One region of the Bradyrhizobium sp. JHI2711 genome, then DNA from elsewhere that is predicted to be linked to it. Evidence: riboswitches for the same ligand, from Rfam matches in the RefSeq annotation. Region 1 holds a riboswitch; the other holds the start of a gene.
The links. Region 1 has a riboswitch for S-adenosylmethionine ahead of ACTEK7_RS16060 (O-succinylhomoserine sulfhydrylase). Riboswitches for the same ligand answer to the same signal wherever they lie in the genome.

Region 1 (5,124 bases):
AGGAAACGCTCCTGCTGCTGCCGACGAAACACGCGGAAGACGAATTCTGCGGCATCCGCCGTGCCGCGGCGCGTGACGACGGTGAGGATCAGCCCGGTGAAACAGGCGTGATAGAGATCGGCGATCGCACGCCAGCGCTTCCATTGCGCTTCCCGCGCGAGGTCTGGTGCGGTGGTCATGTTCGCTCCCTGATCATGGTTTTGATCGAGTGTGTCACCGCCGCCGGTGACAGGCAACATGACGCGCGTGCAGGCCTCCCTGCGCGGCTTTCCGTCAATTCCGCATCACGAATTTTGCGCCGCCTTGGCCGCCCGTTCGCGCTCAACGCGCTCCGTGACGTCGCGAGCCATCGCCACCGATCCCTGCACCGCGCCATCGTTGTCTCGCACCAATGCGAAGGTCATCTCGATGTAGAGCTTGCGCCCGCTCTTGTGCAGCGCGCGGGTCAGCGTCGGCTTGCCCGCAAGCTTCATGGTGCCGCTCGCGAGCGCGGCGTCGAAGCCTTTCCAGTGCGCGGCGCGAAGATGTTCGGGAATGATCAGATCGAGGTTCTGGCCGAGCGCTTCGTCGGCCGTGAAGCCGAACAGCGCGGTCGATGCGCGATTCCAGCGTGTGATCGTGCCGGAGCGATCGGAATAGATCAGCGCGTCCGCGACGTCGTTGATGATCTGTGCGTCGAGTTGGGATGGCTCAATCATGTCACCACCTTGTAGCCCGGATGGAGCAAAGCGTAATCCGGGATCGCGCCACAAGTGAGACCTTCCCGGATTACGCTTGCGCTCCATCCGGGCTACAGGATCGGGCTACACCCGAAAATGCTTCGAGAGCTTGAGGCCTTGCGCCTGGTAGTTGGAACCGATGCGCTGGCCGTACATCGCGTCGGGGCGGGCCAGCATCTTCTCGTAGACGAGGCGGCCGACGATCTGGCCGTGCTCGAGGATGAACGGCACCTCGCGCGAGCGCACCTCCAGCACGGCGCGCGATCCCAGCCCGCCAGCGCCGGCATAGCCGAAACCGGGATCGAAAAAGCCGGCATAGTGCACGCGGAATTCGCCGACCAGGGGATCGAACGGCACCATCTCAGCGGCGTAATCGGGCGGCACCTGCACCGCTTCCTTGGAGGCGAGGATATAGAACTCGCCGGGGTCGAGGATCAGGCTGCCGTCGGGGCGCGCCGAGATCGGCTCCCAGAAATCCTCCACCGCGTAGCCCGCGCGGCGGTCGACATCGACGACGCCGGTGTGGCGCTTGGCGCGGTAGCCGACGAAGCCGCTCGCCTTCTCGCCGGAGAGATCGACCGAGACGGCAACGCCGCCGGAGAGATCGGCATCGTCGATGTCGACGAGACGCTCGCTGGCGTGCAGCGCATCGAGCTCGTCGGCATTGAGGATGGCATCGCCGGTGCGGAAGCGCACCTGGCTGAGACGCGAGCCCTCGCGCACCAGCACCGGAAACGTCTTCGGGCTGATCTCGGCATAGAGCGGGCCGTGATAGCCGGCGCCGATCATGTCGAAGCGACGGGTGCCGTCGGCGATCACGCGGGTGAAGACGTCGAGCCGGCCGGTCGAGCTCTTCGGATTGGCGGCAGCGACGATCTCCGGCGGCAGCGCGAGGCTCTCGAGCAACGGCACGATGTAGACGCAGTTGGTCTCAAGCACCGCGCCGTCGGCGAGGCTGAACTCGTGCAGCTTCAGCTCGTCGATGCGCTCGGCCACGGTGGCACCGGGCCCGGGGAGGAAGCTGGCGCGGACCCGATAGGCGATGTCGCCAAGGCGCAGATCGAGGCTCGCCGGCTGGATCTGGCTCTCGACGAAGTCGTAGGCGGGCAGGATGAGACCTTCTTCCGCCATCGCCGCAATCATGCGGTCGGGCAGGATACCATTGGCGTCGGCGGCGACCGTGAACGTCAACCGGGGGTCCTCATCAAGGGTCGAATGCATCCGGACATGCCGGAAATACAAGTCTTTTACGGCTATCCGATGGACGCCTTGACGGAAAGGGCATTGCGGAATATGAGCATCACTTATCCCGTGGTGATTTGAGCCGGCCGGCTTGCAGCCACGTTAAATAAGTCGCTAAACAGGCCGGGGACCTCTGTGATCCCGGCCCGTGGAGATATCCAGGCCGGTTTTTTTGTGACCGTTTTCGCCTCGACGGTCATGTCGGAGAGGGTCCTATGTCGAAGTCGTCTGCCACTTATCGCCCCGAAACCCGCCTGGTCCATTCCGGCACCCTGCGCTCGCAATATGGCGAGACCTCGGAGGCGCTGTTCCTGACGCAAGGCTATGTCTACGCCAGCGCGGAGGAGTGCGAGGCGCGCTTCAAGGGCGAAGATCCCGGCTTCATCTATTCGCGCTATTCCAACCCGACGATTGCAATGTTCGAGCGCCGCATGATCGAGCTCGAAGGCGCCGAGGCCGCGCGCTCGGCGGCAACCGGCATGGCGGCGGTGACGACCGCGATCCTGGCGCCGCTCAAGGCCGGCGATCACGTGGTCGCCTCCCGTGCGCTGTTCGGCTCCTGCCTCTACGTCATCCAGGACCTGTTGCCGCGCTACGGCATCGAGGCCACGCTGGTCGATGGGCTCGATCTCGACCAGTGGCAGCGGGCGCTGAGGCCCAACACCAAGACGTTCTTCCTGGAGAGCCCGACCAACCCGACGCTGGACGTGCTCGACATCCCTTCGATCGCCGAGATCGCGCACAAGGGCGGCGCGCGGCTCGTCGTCGACAACGTGTTTGCAACCCCGATCTGGCAGAGCCCGCTCGCGCTCGGCGCCGACGTCGTCGTCTACTCTGCGACCAAGCACATCGACGGCCAGGGCCGCTGTCTCGGCGGCATCATCCTGTCCTCCGAAGCCTTCATCGCCGAGCACATCCACAATTTCATGCGCCAGACCGGCCCGTCGATTTCGCCGTTCAATGCCTGGGTCCTGCTCAAGGGCCTGGAGACGCTGGGCGTGCGCGTGCGCGCGCAGACCGACACGGCCGCGCGCGTCGCCGAGGTGCTGGCGAGCCATCCGAAGATTTCGCGGCTGGTTTATCCCGGCCGCGCCGATCATCCGCAGGCGGCGCTGGTGAAGAAGCAGATGCGCGGCGGCTCGACGCTGGTCGGCTTCGAGGTGAAGGGCGGCAAGGCGGCGGCGTTCCGTGTGCTCAACGAATTGAAGCTCGCCAAGATCTCCAACAATCTCGGCGACGCCAAGAGCCTCGTCACGCATCCGGCGACGACGACGCATCAGCGCCTCAAGCCGGAAGACCGCGCCGCGCTCGGCATCAGCGAGGGATTTATCCGCTTCTCGGCGGGGCTCGAGCACGCGGATGACCTGATCGAGGATCTCACCGCGGCGCTGGAGAAGGCGTGAGGGAAGCGAGGTCTCGTAGGGTGGATTAGCCGAAGGCGTAATCCACCTCTGCTGCATCCGCGGAGATAGACAGTGGTGGGTTACGGCTTCGCCTAACCCACCCTACGCACCCTCTCACATCGGCCGGTACGTTCTCACATCGGCGGGCACGCTCACACCGAGCTTGATCTGGCCGACGGAGCGGATGATGTCGTCGCCGAGCAGCTGGGCGAAGCAGGCATAGCCCCAATCGTTCATGTGCAGGCCGTCGGCGATGACGAAGCTCTCGACCGGGATCGACTGGTTCTCGTGCCAGTCGCGCATCACCTCGAAGCGGGGGAAAATGCCGACCTTGCGGAGCTCGGCGACGTTGCCGAGCAGCTTGATCATCTTGCCGGCGCTCTCCTTGCGCTGGTTGACGGCCGGCGAATATTGCGGATCGACCAGCACGATGTCGGTGCCGCCGGCGGCCTGAATGCGGCTGATGCCGTCCTCGACCAGCTTGGCCGTATCGGCAGGATCGAGATTGCGCAGCACGGCGTTGGTGCCGACCTGCCAGATCACGAGATCCGGATGCCTGTCGATCACCTGCGTCTGCAGACGCTTCATCATCTCGGGGGCGTCCTCGCCGCCGACGCCGGCATTGATGACGCTGATGTCGGCGGTCGGATAGTGCCGGCGCAGCTGCGCGGCGAGACGATTGGGGTAATTGAACTCCGGCGAGCTCGCGCCGAACCCCTGGGTCGACGAGGAGCCGAAAGCGACGATGACCACGGGCTGGCCGGCGACCAGCTTGCTCGCAACATGCGGCAGCGAGCCCATCGCCTTGGAGCCGCCCTTCGGCGGCAGGCAGGGCACGCGGCTGAAGATGTCGGCGGCGGACTTTGCGACCTCCTTCACCTTGTCGATGGCGCGCGAGGTGACGCCGCGCTGCTCGGGCGACCTCGCGGCGACGGTGGTCTGGGACGGCGTAGCGGGCGCGGGATCAGGCGACTGGGCGGGTGCGGGGGTCGCCGGCTGTGCAGCCGGCGTCTGCGCATGCGAGGCGGGCGTCAGCAACAACAGCACTGCTGTTGCAGGCACGGCCAGCCATGACGTCAGGCAAAAAGGGCGGAGAGAACTCATTAACGCTAGACCTCAATTTTGCTGCTGGGCCGGCTCCAGATGGGCAGCGTCAATCACGAACTGTGCCAACGCCCGGCCAAGGCAATCATGGACCTGCTTCGCCAGCTCAGGCCCGCGGGACGGGTTGAACAGGTCGAACTGACCCTGTTCATTCCACTGCCGCATGATCGCGAAACGATCGAACAGCGGGATGTCGTGCTCCTGTGCCACGACGCGCATATTATCGAGAAAAGGCTGCGCCGAGATCATGGTCTCGGTGCGCGGGCTATATTGCAAATTCATCAAGACGACGTCCGCCCCTGCCTTTTGCAACGCAACAACCCCGTCGGTCACCGCGCTACGAAATTCGTCGGGATCGATGGATCGGATAGCATCCACGGTCCCGGTCTGCCAGATGACCAAAGTAGGCGTTTTTGCTTCCATCAGCTTAACGAAGGTGGACGCGGTCTCCTCTGCCGTTTTCTTGCTCTGTATTTCTACGGAGACGTGCACCGGCTCGGAGGGCGGCAGTTTCTCCTTGAGGATCGCCTCCATGCGCGCCGGATAGGAGCTGCTCTCCGACGACGGAATCGTGGTCGAGCGGCTGCCGATCACCAGGATGTCGAGCGGTTTGCCGGCCTTGATCGCCTCGGCGACCTTGGGCAGCTGGCTTTCGC
Region 2 (5,124 bases), 170 kb from region 1:
CCTTGCGGCCCGGCTCCGGCACCGGGCTCTTGCCGGGCGTGTAGGGCGCAATATCGAGAATGCCGGGATTCGGCACGGGGCGGGACATCTTGGACTCCGGATAGGCTGGGCTGCTCGCGATTTTACGATTTCGGCCCGGTCGGGGGCACCGTATAGCGCGTTGCGTGGCTGCCGACGAGGGCCACAGAGCGCACCGAGGCCCCCGCCTCGATCAGGGCAGCCCTGATCTTGTCGATGCTGGTCGCGCCGGTGACCGAGACCAGCAGCGCCGCGCCGTCGAAGGCGGTATCGGGCACGGCCACGATCTCGGCGAGCGGCGACAGCGCGCGGGCGACCTCGGCGTTCCATCCGGAGACGCGCACGCTGAACGTCTCGACCTCCGTCACCAGGGCGCTGTCCGCAACGCGCGAGATCGCGAACACCGGCAAGGCGGCCGGATGGTCGGCGCGCTCGATGAAAGGCATCCGTGCGATGATCTTCGGTGCGCCGTCCGCTTCCAGCTCCAGCCACCATGGCGTGCGGCTCGAGGTCGCCGAGACCATTGCCAGATCACCCTTGGATTTCGCTACCGCCTCGACCGCGGCCTGTGCGCTGAAATGCGCGACGTAAGGCACTGTGAAGCCGAAATTGAAGCGCACGGAATCGCGCATCGCCGCCTCGCTGGCCGAGATGTCGGCATGCACCGAGAACGGCGCCTGTACGTAAGTGAAGGTCGAGATGATGACGCGCCAGATGCTCTCGACCGTGTCGAGCGGCAGGATGCCGCGATGACGCTGCACGATCTCGCGCATCATGGCAGCCTCGCGCGCGGGACGGAACGCCGAGCCGACCTCCTGGGTCTGCTTCACCTGGATCAGGCGATCGATGATCTCGCCGCGCTGCATGAGGAGGCGATGCATGCCCTCGTCGATCGCGTCGATCTCCTTGCGCAGTTCCTGCAGCGATGGTGGCGCGGGCGGACGTTGGGACATGTCTGGTCGTCGATCGTTCCGGTGGGGGATATCCTGATTAGGCAGTCGGGGCGGCGAAAGCAAAGAGAAATGACGTGCTTTGCGGGCGTCGCGGCAGAGGCGAATTGGGGCGATCCGGGCCGCGACTTGACGAAAACCGCCCAAGACGGTAGCTTTTGCCCGTTCCGTGGTCATTTGAGCCGGCCGGCTTGCAGCCACGTTAAAAAACTCGCTAAACAGGCCGGGGACGCTTCCGATCCCGGCCGAACCTATCGTTCAGGCCGGGTTTTTCATGGCCTGATGTCAGCGGCGCGGTCGAGCAGCCAGTCGCAAACGAGGTCGATGTCCGAGATGGGTAGCGTCAAGTCGATACCGAGTCCTGCGATCAGCGCCGACGAGCGGTCGCACGAGGTGGATCATCCAAGCTCGCTGGTTGCGCATTTCGGCACCGAGCAGCCGCTGCGGCTCGATTGCGGCGTCGATCTCTCCCCGTTCCAGATCGCCTACCAGACCTATGGCGAGCTCAATGCCGATCGCTCCAACGCCGTGCTGATCTGTCATGCGTTGACCGGCGATCAGCATGTCGCCAACGTGCATCCGGTCACCGGCAAGCCGGGCTGGTGGGAGACGCTGGTCGGCCCCGGCCGCCCCATCGATCCCAAGCACTACTTCATCATCTGCTCCAACGTGATCGGCGGCTGCATGGGCTCGACCGGGCCGGCGTCGATCAATCCCGCCACCGGCAAGGTCTGGGGCCTGGACTTCCCCGTCATCACCATTCCGGACATGGTGCGCGCGCAGGCGATGCTGATCGACCGGCTCGGCATCGACACGCTGTTTGCCGTCGTCGGCGGCTCGATGGGCGGCATGCAGGTGCTGCAATGGACCGCCGCCTATCCGGAGCGCGTGTACTCCGCGCTGGCGATCGCCTGCGCGACGCGGCACTCGGCGCAGAACATCGCCTTCCACGAGCTCGGCCGCCAGGCCGTGATGGCCGACCCCGACTGGCATGGCGGCGGCTATGCCGATCGCGGGATCCATCCGCATCGCGGGCTCGCGGTGGCGCGGATGGCTGCGCACATCACCTATCTCTCGGACGCGGCGCTGCACCGCAAGTTCGGCCGGCGCATGCAGGACCGCGAGCTGCCGACCTTCTCGTTCGACGCCGATTTCCAGGTCGAATCCTATCTGCGCTACCAGGGCTCGTCCTTCGTCGAGCGCTTCGACGCCAATTCCTATCTCTACCTGACGCGGGCGATGGACTATTTCGACATCGCCGCCGACCACGGCGGCGTGCTGGCCAAGGCCTTCGCCGGCATCGAGACCCGCTTCTGTGTGGTCTCCTTCACCAGTGACTGGCTGTTTCCGACCTCGGAATCGCGCGCACTGGTGCACGCGCTGAACGCCTCGAGCGCGCGGGTGTCCTTCGCCGAGATCGAGACTGATCGCGGCCACGACGCCTTCCTGCTCGACGTGCCCGAATTCTTCGACATCTCCCGGGCCTTCCTGCAATCGGCAGGCAAGGCCCGCGGGCTCAACCTCGAGGACCGTTAGCGATGTCCGTGCAGGAAGTGCTGCCGCTGGACGGCGTTGCGGCCAGGCCGTCCGGTGATTATCGCGCCGATCATCGGCTGGTCGCCGAGATGGTCAAGCCGGGCTCGAAGGTGCTCGACGTCGGCTGCGGCGACGGCGATCTGCTTCAGCTGCTTGAGACCCGCGGCATCGACGGCCGCGGCATCGAATTGTCGCGCGAGGGCGTCAACCGCTGCGTCGCCAAGGGGCTCGCGGTGGTGCAGGGCGATGCCGACACCGATCTCGTCAACTATCCCGACGATGCCTTCGACTACGTGATCCTGTCGCAGACGCTGCAGGCGACGCGGCAGCCGAAGGTCGTGCTGGAGAACCTGCTGCGCATCGGCCGCCGCGCCATCGTCTCGTTCCCGAATTTCGGCTTCTGGAAGATGCGGCTCCAGCTCCTGATCGGCGGCCACATGCCGCGCACGGAGAATCTGCCGGCGACCTGGTACGACACCGCCAACATCCATTTCTGCACCATCAAGGATTTCGTGCAGCTCTGCGACGAGATCAACGTCAAGATGGAGCGCTCGGTCGCGCTCGATCTCTACGGCCGCCCGGTGCCGCTGAACCTGCCCTGGTGGGTGTGGAACATGTTCGGCGAGCAGGCGGTGTTCTTGCTGAGCCGCGGCGGGGGGAAGTAGTTTCTCTCCGTCATTCCGGGGCGATGCGAAGCATCGAGCCCGGAATCCATCGTCCAACAGCGCCTGCAGCCCGATGGATTCCGGGCCTGCGCCTTCGGCGCATCCCGGAATGACAGCTAGTGGGAAACCAGCGACCGCGGGTCCCGCACCGGCCAACGTCCTGCTTCCACCAGCGTCACGAACCGCTCGACACTCTCGTTGAACAGCGCGGGCTCCTCCAGGTTCAGCACGTGGCCGGACTTCGGAAACATCGCGAGCCCCGCCGCGGGCAGGTGCTTCTTCAGGAACAGGCTGGCGCCCACGCAAGGCTCGTCCTCGTCGCCGCAGATGATCAGCGCGGGTGTTGCCGCGCCTCTGATCGCGTCCGTCATCGTGTAGATCGAGGGACGGCCGCCCTGGAATCCGCGCATGGTGCGCGCCGATCCCATGGCATCGTGCCGCGCCAGTGCGGCGTAGAAATCGGCATGCCCGCGTGGATCCTTCACCAGGAACGGAATCCGGCTCGGCGCCTCGCGCGTCACTTTCGCGACCTCCACCGAGCCCAGCGTCTCGAACTGCTCGGCATTGGCGCGACACTGCTTGCGCCAATCGTCGAGGTTCTCGAGTTCCGAGCCGGAGCCGACGCCGGCGAGCGTCATCGACAGTGCGCGCTGCGGCGCGCTCAACCCGATCTGCAGCGAGGAATAGGCACCCATCGAAAGACCGACGAGATGCGCGCGCTCGATGCCGAGATGATCGAGCACCGCAAGCGCATCGGTGTAGAAATGCGTGTAGGTGTAGACCTCGCCGTCAGGCACGTCCGATGGCGTGTAGCCGCGCGCCGAATAGGTGATGCAGCGATGGCCACGCGAGAAGTAGCGCATCTGCGGCTCCCAATTGGTGTAGTCGGCCGCGAACTCGTGCAGAAAAAGTATCGGCGTTCCCTGGCCCGCCTCCTCGAAATAGATGCGGACGCCGTCCCTGGTCGTGGCGTGGGGCATTAACCGTTTCCCTCTGTTTCAAGCCGTGTTCGAGGATCGCAGTTAATTCTGTTGTCGGCAATGCGGCAGCAGCGCCGAGCACGAACACAAAATCATTGCAGCCATTCGCGGGCGTTGCGTCTTTTTCTCGCCACATCGGGCGGCTTAACGGCCAAACGGATGTCGGCCATTGCACGGGCCGGCGGGAAGTGGGGGTGTCAAGAAGGATGAAGAATGTTCGAGTTGTTTGCGTCTCGCCTGTCGCGTTGTGTTGTCGCGCTGGCGCTGTTCTTCGCGGCGTTCGCCGTGTTCGTTTCTCCGGCCTCGGCACGGCCGTATCATCGTCATAGCGCGGAGCGGCACGGTTACGTGCATCACGCCAGACATCATCACCACCGTCACTATCGCCATCATGCCCGCAGTTCGCGCTTCGAGCGCAGCGCGGCGCAATTGCAGGCAAGCGGCTTCGCCGACACCCAGGCGAGCTATGATCCGAATGCCAATGCCAGCGGTGCCGGCATGAACGGAGGCTTCAGCGGAGGATCGGGTCTCGTCTCCGAGGCGCGCCGCCATATCGGCGGCAATCCGACCGGGCGCGGCCGCCTGTGGTGCGCGCGCTTCATGAACATGGTGCTGGAGCATACCGGCCATCGGGGCACCGGCTCCGACATGGCGAGCTCGTTCGCGCGCTACGGCACGCGCATCTCCGGACCGCAGGTCGGTGCCATCGCCGTGATGTCGCGCGGCCGCCGCGGCGGTCATGTCGGCATCATCACCGGCATCGACGCGCAGGGTAATCCGATCATGATCTCTGGCAACAACGGCAACCGCGTCCGCGAAGCCCCGGTCTCGCGCGGCAAGATCTATGCGTATGTGATGCCGAACTGACGGTGGAGCTGTAGCGACGGTCTCGTAGGGTGGGCAAAGCGAAGCGTGCCCACCACCTCCCTCCGCTCGACGAGATGGTGGGCACGGCGCAAGAGCGCCTTTGCCCAC

Region 2: another riboswitch for S-adenosylmethionine. It lies ahead of metX (homoserine O-acetyltransferase MetX); the one in region 1 lies ahead of ACTEK7_RS16060 (O-succinylhomoserine sulfhydrylase).

Annotation. Positions count from the first base shown of each region.
Region 1 is NZ_JBPZPT010000002.1:758,457-763,580, reverse strand. It holds gene ACTEK7_RS16075 (hypothetical protein) at 1-179, opposite strand, end outside; gene ACTEK7_RS16070 (PAS domain-containing protein) at 285-698, opposite strand; gene ACTEK7_RS16065 (2'-deoxycytidine 5'-triphosphate deaminase) at 804-1,940, opposite strand; SAM riboswitch at 2,021-2,100, shown strand; gene ACTEK7_RS16060 (O-succinylhomoserine sulfhydrylase) at 2,177-3,364, shown strand; gene ACTEK7_RS16055 (SGNH/GDSL hydrolase family protein) at 3,479-4,468, opposite strand; gene ACTEK7_RS16050 (SGNH/GDSL hydrolase family protein) at 4,481-5,124, opposite strand, start outside.
Region 2 is NZ_JBPZPT010000002.1:927,328-932,451, forward strand. It holds gene hisC (histidinol-phosphate transaminase) at 1-88, opposite strand, end outside; gene ACTEK7_RS16910 (chorismate mutase) at 123-971, opposite strand; SAM riboswitch at 1,128-1,207, shown strand; gene metX (homoserine O-acetyltransferase MetX) at 1,302-2,504, shown strand; gene metW (methionine biosynthesis protein MetW) at 2,507-3,169, shown strand; gene ACTEK7_RS16925 (alpha/beta fold hydrolase) at 3,286-4,149, opposite strand; gene ACTEK7_RS16930 (TIGR02594 family protein) at 4,363-5,016, shown strand.